DNA from 3 places in the Micromonospora sp. AP08 genome. Region 1 is predicted to be linked to each of the others. Evidence: riboswitches for the same ligand, from Rfam matches in the RefSeq annotation. Region 1 holds a riboswitch; each other region holds the start of a gene.
What was found. Region 1 has a riboswitch for cyclic di-AMP ahead of FXF50_RS16280 (hypothetical protein). Riboswitches for the same ligand answer to the same signal wherever they lie in the genome.
Positions count from the first base shown of each region.

Region 2: linked by a shared signal. The riboswitch ahead of FXF50_RS26285 (NlpC/P60 family protein) and the one ahead of FXF50_RS16280 (hypothetical protein) in region 1 are both predicted to bind cyclic di-AMP.
Region 3: linked by a shared signal. The riboswitch ahead of FXF50_RS10025 (C39 family peptidase) and the one ahead of FXF50_RS16280 (hypothetical protein) in region 1 are both predicted to bind cyclic di-AMP.

Region 1 is NZ_VSEZ01000008.1:215,532-217,786, forward strand. Features, by position in the region: gene FXF50_RS16270 (AAA family ATPase) at 1-53, shown strand, start outside; gene FXF50_RS16275 (cation diffusion facilitator family transporter) at 144-1,058, shown strand; cyclic di-AMP (ydaO/yuaA leader) riboswitch at 1,202-1,333, shown strand; gene FXF50_RS16280 (hypothetical protein) at 1,338-2,255, shown strand, end outside.
Region 2 is NZ_VSEZ01000021.1:49,391-51,645, reverse strand. Features, by position in the region: gene FXF50_RS26290 (N-acetylmuramoyl-L-alanine amidase) at 1-919, opposite strand, end outside; cyclic di-AMP (ydaO/yuaA leader) riboswitch at 1,161-1,298, shown strand; gene FXF50_RS26285 (NlpC/P60 family protein) at 1,310-2,255, shown strand, end outside.
Region 3 is NZ_VSEZ01000004.1:350,160-352,414, forward strand. Features, by position in the region: gene FXF50_RS10020 (alpha/beta fold hydrolase) at 1-246, opposite strand, end outside; gene FXF50_RS10025 (C39 family peptidase) at 352-1,194, opposite strand; cyclic di-AMP (ydaO/yuaA leader) riboswitch at 1,391-1,532, opposite strand; gene FXF50_RS10030 (hypothetical protein) at 1,838-2,255, opposite strand, start outside.

The DNA of each region.
Region 1 (2,255 bases):
TGGCGCTCTCCCGGGCCACCCAGCGCCTCACCACGCTCGACCCGGTCGGCTGACGAAGGCGCCCCGTCCCGACGTTCAGTTGCACATATAGCGATGTGAGCATAGATTGAGCTCGGCCGGGGCGACGGACGGAGGGTGTGGGCGTGGGCGCAGGTCATGACCACAGCGGCGCGGTGGCCAACGCCGCGCACCGTCACCGTGGTCGGCTCTGGGCCGCGTTCGGTCTGCTCACCGCCCTGATGGCGGTCGAGGCGGTGGCCGCGTTCGCCACCGGCTCGCTGGCCCTGCTCTCCGACGCCGGGCACATGTTCACCGACGTCCTCGGCATCGGCATGGCCCTCGCCGCGATCAGCGCCACCCGGCGGGCCGACACCGATCCGCAGCGCACCTTCGGGCTCTACCGGCTGGAGGTGCTGGCCGCGCTGGCCAACGCGGTGCTGCTCGGCGCCGTGGCGGTCTACGTCCTGATCGAGGCGGTACGCCGGTTCGGCGAGCCGCCGGAGGTGCTGGCCGGGCCGATGCTCGCCGTGGCGGTGCTCGGCCTGCTCGCCAACATCGCCGCGTTCGCGCTGCTGCGCGCCGGCGCCGAGGAGAGCATCAACCTGCGCGGGGCGTACCTGGAGGTGCTGGGCGACCTGCTCGGCTCGCTCGGGGTGATCGGCGCCGCCGTGATCATCGCGCTCACCGACTGGTGGTGGGCCGACCCGCTGGTCGCCGTGGCGATCGGGCTGTTCATCCTGCCGCGCACCTGGCGGCTCGGCCGGGCCGCCGTCCGCATCCTGGTGCAGGCCGCCCCGGAGCACCTCCAGGTGACCGCCGTGCACGACCGGCTGGCCGCCGTGCCCGGCGTCGCGGAGGTGCACGACCTGCACGTCTGGACGCTCACCTCGGGCATGGAGGTGGCCTCGGCGCACCTCACCATGGTCCCGGGCGCCGAGGTGGGCGACGTGCTGGCCGCGGCCCGCACCGCCCTGCACGAGGACTTCTCGATCGATCACGCCACGTTGCAGATCGAACCCGGAGCGTCTCCCGGGGCCTGCGGTGCAGTCGAGTGGTAATTAGGACAATCTTAAATCCAAGTGGTTATTGTGCACTTATGCCGGTTTTGACCGGGTCGCCGGCTCCCACCTGCGGAGCCGGCCCGGAGCAGCGCCGGTAGGCTCGACCGCGGCCACCGCCGGGCGGCGCCCACCGGCGCCTGCGGCGGCCAGCGCCTAATCGCCCGCAGGGGCGAGCCGGGGAACCACGTTCGTGGGGTGCATCCGCGTCAGCGGTAGGGATCTTCCGTCCCGAACCCGTCAGCTAACCCGGTCGGCGGTTGACGGAAGGACACGTGAATGCCCCCAGTGGCACCTGTACGACGGACGGCCGCCCGGTTGGCGGCCCTGCTCATCGCGACGCTCACCCTCGGCGTCGTGGCCGAGCCGGCCCTCCCCGCATCGGCGGCCCCGGCGACCGGCCTGCTCGCCGCCGCACCCGGCGACGACGAGGGCGGCACGCCGGCGCTGCGCGCCCAACTCGATGCGGCCAGCAAGGGCTGGCTCGAGGCGCGGGCCGCGTTGAACCGCTCGGTGACCCGGCAGCAACAGCTCACCGCCCAGCTCAAGACGGTCAACGCCGAGTTGACCGTGCGCGACGCCAAGGTCGGCGAGATCGCCGGGGTGGCGTACCGGGCCGGGCGGATGGGCACGGCCGCGGCGCTGCTCGGCAGCAGCAGCCCGGAGGGCTTCATGGACCGCGCGGCGGCCCTGGAGCAGGTGGCCGCGCACGAGGACCGGGCCCTGCGCGACCTCATCGAGACCCGGGACGAGGCCACCCGCACGCAGGCCGCGCTCACCGGCGAGATCCAGGAGCAACGCAAGCAGGTCACCGTGATGGCCAAGCGCAAGGAGCAGGCCGAACGCGCCCTGGAGGTCGCCAACGACCGCGCGTCCCGCAGCAGCGGCGGCGGCAGCGTGCAGGGCACCTCGTCGGCGAACGCGAAGCCGGCCCCGCGCAACGCCGACGGCTCCTGGCCGCCCGAGTCGTGCAGCGTCGACGACCCGACGCCGGCCGACGGCTGCATCACCCCGCGTACGCTGCACGCGCTCCAGCAGGCCAAGGCGGCCGGCTTCACCCGGTACGTCTCCTGCCACCGGCCCAGCGGCTCCGGTGAACACCCCAAGGGGCGGGCCTGCGACTTCGCCGCGCAGAAGGACGGCTTCGGCGGCGTGGCCACCGGCGGCGACAAGACGTACGGCAACAACCTGGCCGCC
Region 2 (2,255 bases), on a different contig from region 1:
TCACCAGGTTCACGCTCGGGCCGAAGTAGCCCTCGGTGTCGTGGATGACGATGTACTCGATCTTCTGCTGGGCCGGCCGGTTCCCGAGGTCGTGGTTGCCGTAGTCCCCCGGGTCCGCGCTGAGCTGCTCGTAGGGGGCGGGGATCCACTCGCAGGCCAGCCGCACCGGGCATTCCAGGCCGTCCGGCCGTTCGGCGCGGCGCAGCCCCAGCTTGTGCAGCCCGGACTGGTCCGGCGTCACCGTGGTGGCGGCCAGGGTCACCCGCTGGCCGTCGTCGGTGGTCCGGGTCGCGCCGAGGCCAAGCTGGTCGTAGACCTCGTCGGCGAAGGCCGCCGCCGCGTCCTCGGTGTCCGCGCCGGAGTAGCGGGCCACCGCGCCGTACCAGGCCGCCGGGTCGGTGCCGGCGCCGACCGGCGCAGCCAGTTCCTTCTGGTACGAGGCGAGCAGCGCCGCCCCGCCCCGGATGTTCGCGGCCGCGTCGGTGCGCAGCGTCTCCTCGGCGAGGCCGGTGAGCGCCGCGGCGGCGTCGAGCGTCTGCAGGGACGCCTGCGGCAGCGCGTCCTCCGCCGGCGCCGACGCGGTGGCCGGGTCGAGGGTGAGCGGACGCGAGTCGTCGCCCCGCGGGTCCTCGTCCTCGTCGACGTGGCCGCTGGCCGGGGTCGAGAGGACGTGCTGGGCGTCGGTGAGGTGCATCGGGCCGTAGCCGCCGCTGGTGCTCGGCTGGCCCGGGTGGGTGTCCCACCGCGATTCCAGGTACGAGACGCCGAGCAGGACGCTCTGCGGCACGCCGTACTCCGCCGCGGCGGCGGCGTACTGCTCCTGGCGGTCGGTGGGGGGTGGGGCGGTGAGCGGTTCCGCGGCCACCGGTCCGGTGGCCACGAGCGCGGTGGCCGCCGCGACGGCGGCTGCCAGCAGCATCCGTCTGCCCGACGGCGGGGGGGAGAGGTGCATCGAACCTCCAGACAGGGATGGGGGTCACTGCGTCCTCACCCTCGCCCCACGCACCCTCCGGGTCAATACCTTTCCGACAAGTAATCTTCGGTGAAAAAAACCTTCGGGTACGGAGTGTCACGGCGACTTGGGTTGCGGATCGGTAACGGTCATCTCTACTCTGGTCAATCGTCGGCCGCCAGTTTCACCGTCCAACCCGGGTGGTGACGGTCCGACACCGCCGAGTCGCCTCCGGGCGAGCCGGGGACCCAGGTACCTGGGGTGAATCCGCAGCCACTGCGGTAGGGCGGCTCCCTTCCCGCCCGAACCCGTCAGCTAACTCGGTAGGCGGGCACGAAGAAGGAGTACGGAAGCCCGGTGGCACACCATGCCCCGCGGCCACCGTCGGGCCGGTCGGTCGACCGGTCGACGGCTGCGCCGCGTTCCCGCTGGTCCCGCTTCACCACCGTCCTCGCCGCCCTGGCCGGCACCGCCGTCGTCCTGACCGGCGGCGCCACGGCGGCCCACGCCGAACCGTCGGTCACCGAGATCGAGCGCCAGATCGACCAGGACTGGAACAAGCTCGAACCGATCATCGAACAGGTCAACGCCACCCGCGAGCAGCTCGCCGCCAAGCGCAAGCAGGCTGCCGCGCTCGCCAAGCAGATCGCCCCGCTCCAGGCCCGGGTGGACGCCGCCCTCGGTCAGGTGGGCGGCCTCGCCGCCGACGCGTACAAGGGCGACAACAATCTCTCCACCGTCAACGCGCTGTTGGGCAGCCGGTCCCCGAGCGAGCTGGTGGACGGCCTCGCACTGCTCGACCGCTTCGCGAACCGCCAGCAGGCGCAGGTGCGGACCGTCGCCGAGCTGCGCGACCAGCTGGCCGCCAAGAAGCAGCCGCTGGACGAGATGATCGGCGAGCTGGCGCGCACCGAGGCGCAGCTCGCGGCGAAGAAGAAGCAGATCGACGCCGAGATCGTCAAGCTGCAGAAGCTCCGGCTCAAGGTCTACGGCAGCGGCGGTGGCGGTCCGCTGCGCCCGGCCCCCTGCCCCGCCGGCTACCCCGGTGGCCCGGCCGGCATCGCGGTCAAGTTCGCCTGCGCCCAGATCGGCAAGATCTACGTCTGGGGCGCCGCCGGCCCCGACCACTACGACTGCTCCGGCCTCACCATGGCGGCCTGGGCCAAGGCCGGCGTCTCGCTGCCGCACAATGCGCGGCAGCAGCACGACGTGACCCGGCGGGTGAGCCGGAGCGAGCTGCGCGCCGGTGACCTCGTCTTCTACTACAGCGACCTGCACCACGTCGGCATGTACGTCGGCGACG
Region 3 (2,255 bases), on a different contig from region 1:
CACGAGCCGGTCGTGGGGGCCGAGCCGCTCGGTCACCGGGCCGAGCCCCTCGACCACCCGTCGGGCGAGGGCCTCGAAGGAGTAGCCGGGCAGCGGCGGCGACCAGCCGTGCCCGGCCAGGTCGGGCGCGAGCCAGCGCCCCGCCCAGTGGCGCTCCAGCAGCGGCGCCCAGGGCAGCCACACCTCACCGGTGGCACCCATGCCGTGCAGCAGCAGCAGATGGCGGGTACCCGTCTCGTCGCCCATACGGCGCAGTGTGCCACCGGACGGACACCCGGCGCGAGAGCGGACACGGGCGCGGACGACGTCGGGCACCGGCTCGGTGGAGCCGGTGCCCGACGGGAGGGGTGATCAGGCGGAGTAGCCGCGGGTGGCGGCCCAGTTCGCCAGGTCGATGGTGCTCATCCAGTACGCGGGCAGCGCCGCGTTCGCCGAGTCGGCGATCCGGACGGTGCGGCCGTCGTTCTTGTAGCCGACCACGGCGATGTAGTGGCCGCCCGGGAACGAGTGCCAGCCGCCGTCGGTGTCCGTGGCGTCGCCGGCGATGTTGACCACCACGCCCCGGCCGTCGGTGATCGCCTTGACCACGTCCGCCTGGAGCTGGTCGATCTCGGCCGGGCTCGCCGAGCCGCCGAACATGTGGGTCCGGTACGGGTTGCCCTTGACCATCTGGTTCAGGCCCCGGGTGGTGTCCTCGGCCGAGTTGGTGCCGTTCTCGCCGGCGTTCAGCGGGGCGATCATCGCGTCCTGGGTGGTCTCGACGCCACTCGCGCTGAGCGCGTTGCGCACCGCGGCCGGGCCGCAGTTCCAGTAGGCGGTCTGCGCCTCGTAGGTGTAGTCGAGCACCTTGCTCGACGGGGGCTTCGGCTTGGCCTTCGGGGTGGTGTCCGGGTCGGCGGCGGCCTTGGCGGCCGGCTTCGCGGCCGACGGCGACGCGCTCGGCGAGACCGAGGGCGACGGGACGGCGACCCGGGCCTCGCCCCGGCTGGCGACCTCACCGAGCCGGGAGCCCAGCTCGGCGACCGAGGCGGTGTTCTCCTGGGGGGCCGGGGCGTCGTCGGTGGCGGCGACGGCGGCGCTGGCGCCGCCGGCCAGCACGAGCGCCGCGGCCGAGCCGGCGATGATCCGGTACGGGCGTTCGGTCACGAGGCGGCGCAGCTGACGCTTCAGGTGGTGCTTCACGGTTTCCTCCACGGGGCGTGGCGGCACGCGCCGGCCCGGCACGCGGAGGAACTCACGCGCGCTGCGGGGCGGATGGCCGGGGAACGGGGAGCGCCCGGGGGGCCGGGCGGTCGGGGCGGGTTGCCGGTTTCGGTCGCCCTCAGGCGAGCGCCGGCACCGCGATGCCGTGGAGGCGGGGGGACGAGCGGGGGGTGGGCACGAGGAATGGCACTCCTTCCGTGACCGCCGACCGGGTTAGCTGACGGATTCGGGCGGGAAGTACGCCCTACCGCAGGCCGTGGCCCGCGGATTCACCCCGATGTTGCTGTGGGTCCCCGGTTCGTCAGAGCACGATTAGGCGGGTCGGCGCGGCGTCGCCTCTTGCGATCGAAAACCGCTCCGGACGCGCTGACACTACCGGTGGGTATGCCGGCTGCCAAGCGCTCCCACCTGCGTAAACCTCGTGCACCACTACGGATATCGGAACAGTCGGTCACTCACTTCACTCAATGGGACGAGCAGTTACGGCGGCGCCGCGCGGCCAAAAGCGGACATCCGGTGGCGACCAGCGCGGAATTGCGGGTGTCAATCGCCCGGCCCGGCACCGATGACCGTTTCCGCGGACGGGTGACAGGCCTCACCGAATTCGGATAACGATTCGGTCGAGCTCGCCGGGTCAGCCGGCCCGGGCCGGGCGCCAGCGCGCGCCGGGCACGGCGGCCGGGACCGGAGCCGGCGCCGCCCCGTCCCGACCCCGCACCGTCGCCGGGGCTGCGCCCGGAAGGGCGGGGCGCAGCGCGCCGGCGGCCGCGTACGCCTCCGCGGCCAGGGTCCGGGCCGCCTCGGCGGCCAGCTCGGCGTCCCGCCAGGCCCGCCGCTCCCGCTCGGCGGCCGCCGCCCAGCCGGCCCGGCGGCCCTCCCGTACCGCCCGGGCCAGCACGATCTCCTGCTCGGCCGGGTGCCGGCGCGGGTCCCACCCGTTGCGATGGGCCAGCACGTCGGCGAGCTGCCGGGCGCTCAGGTCGCCCCGCCAGTGCGCGGCCATCGCGGCGTGGTGCAGCCAGCGCTCCCGGGCCGCGTACTCGGCGGGTGTG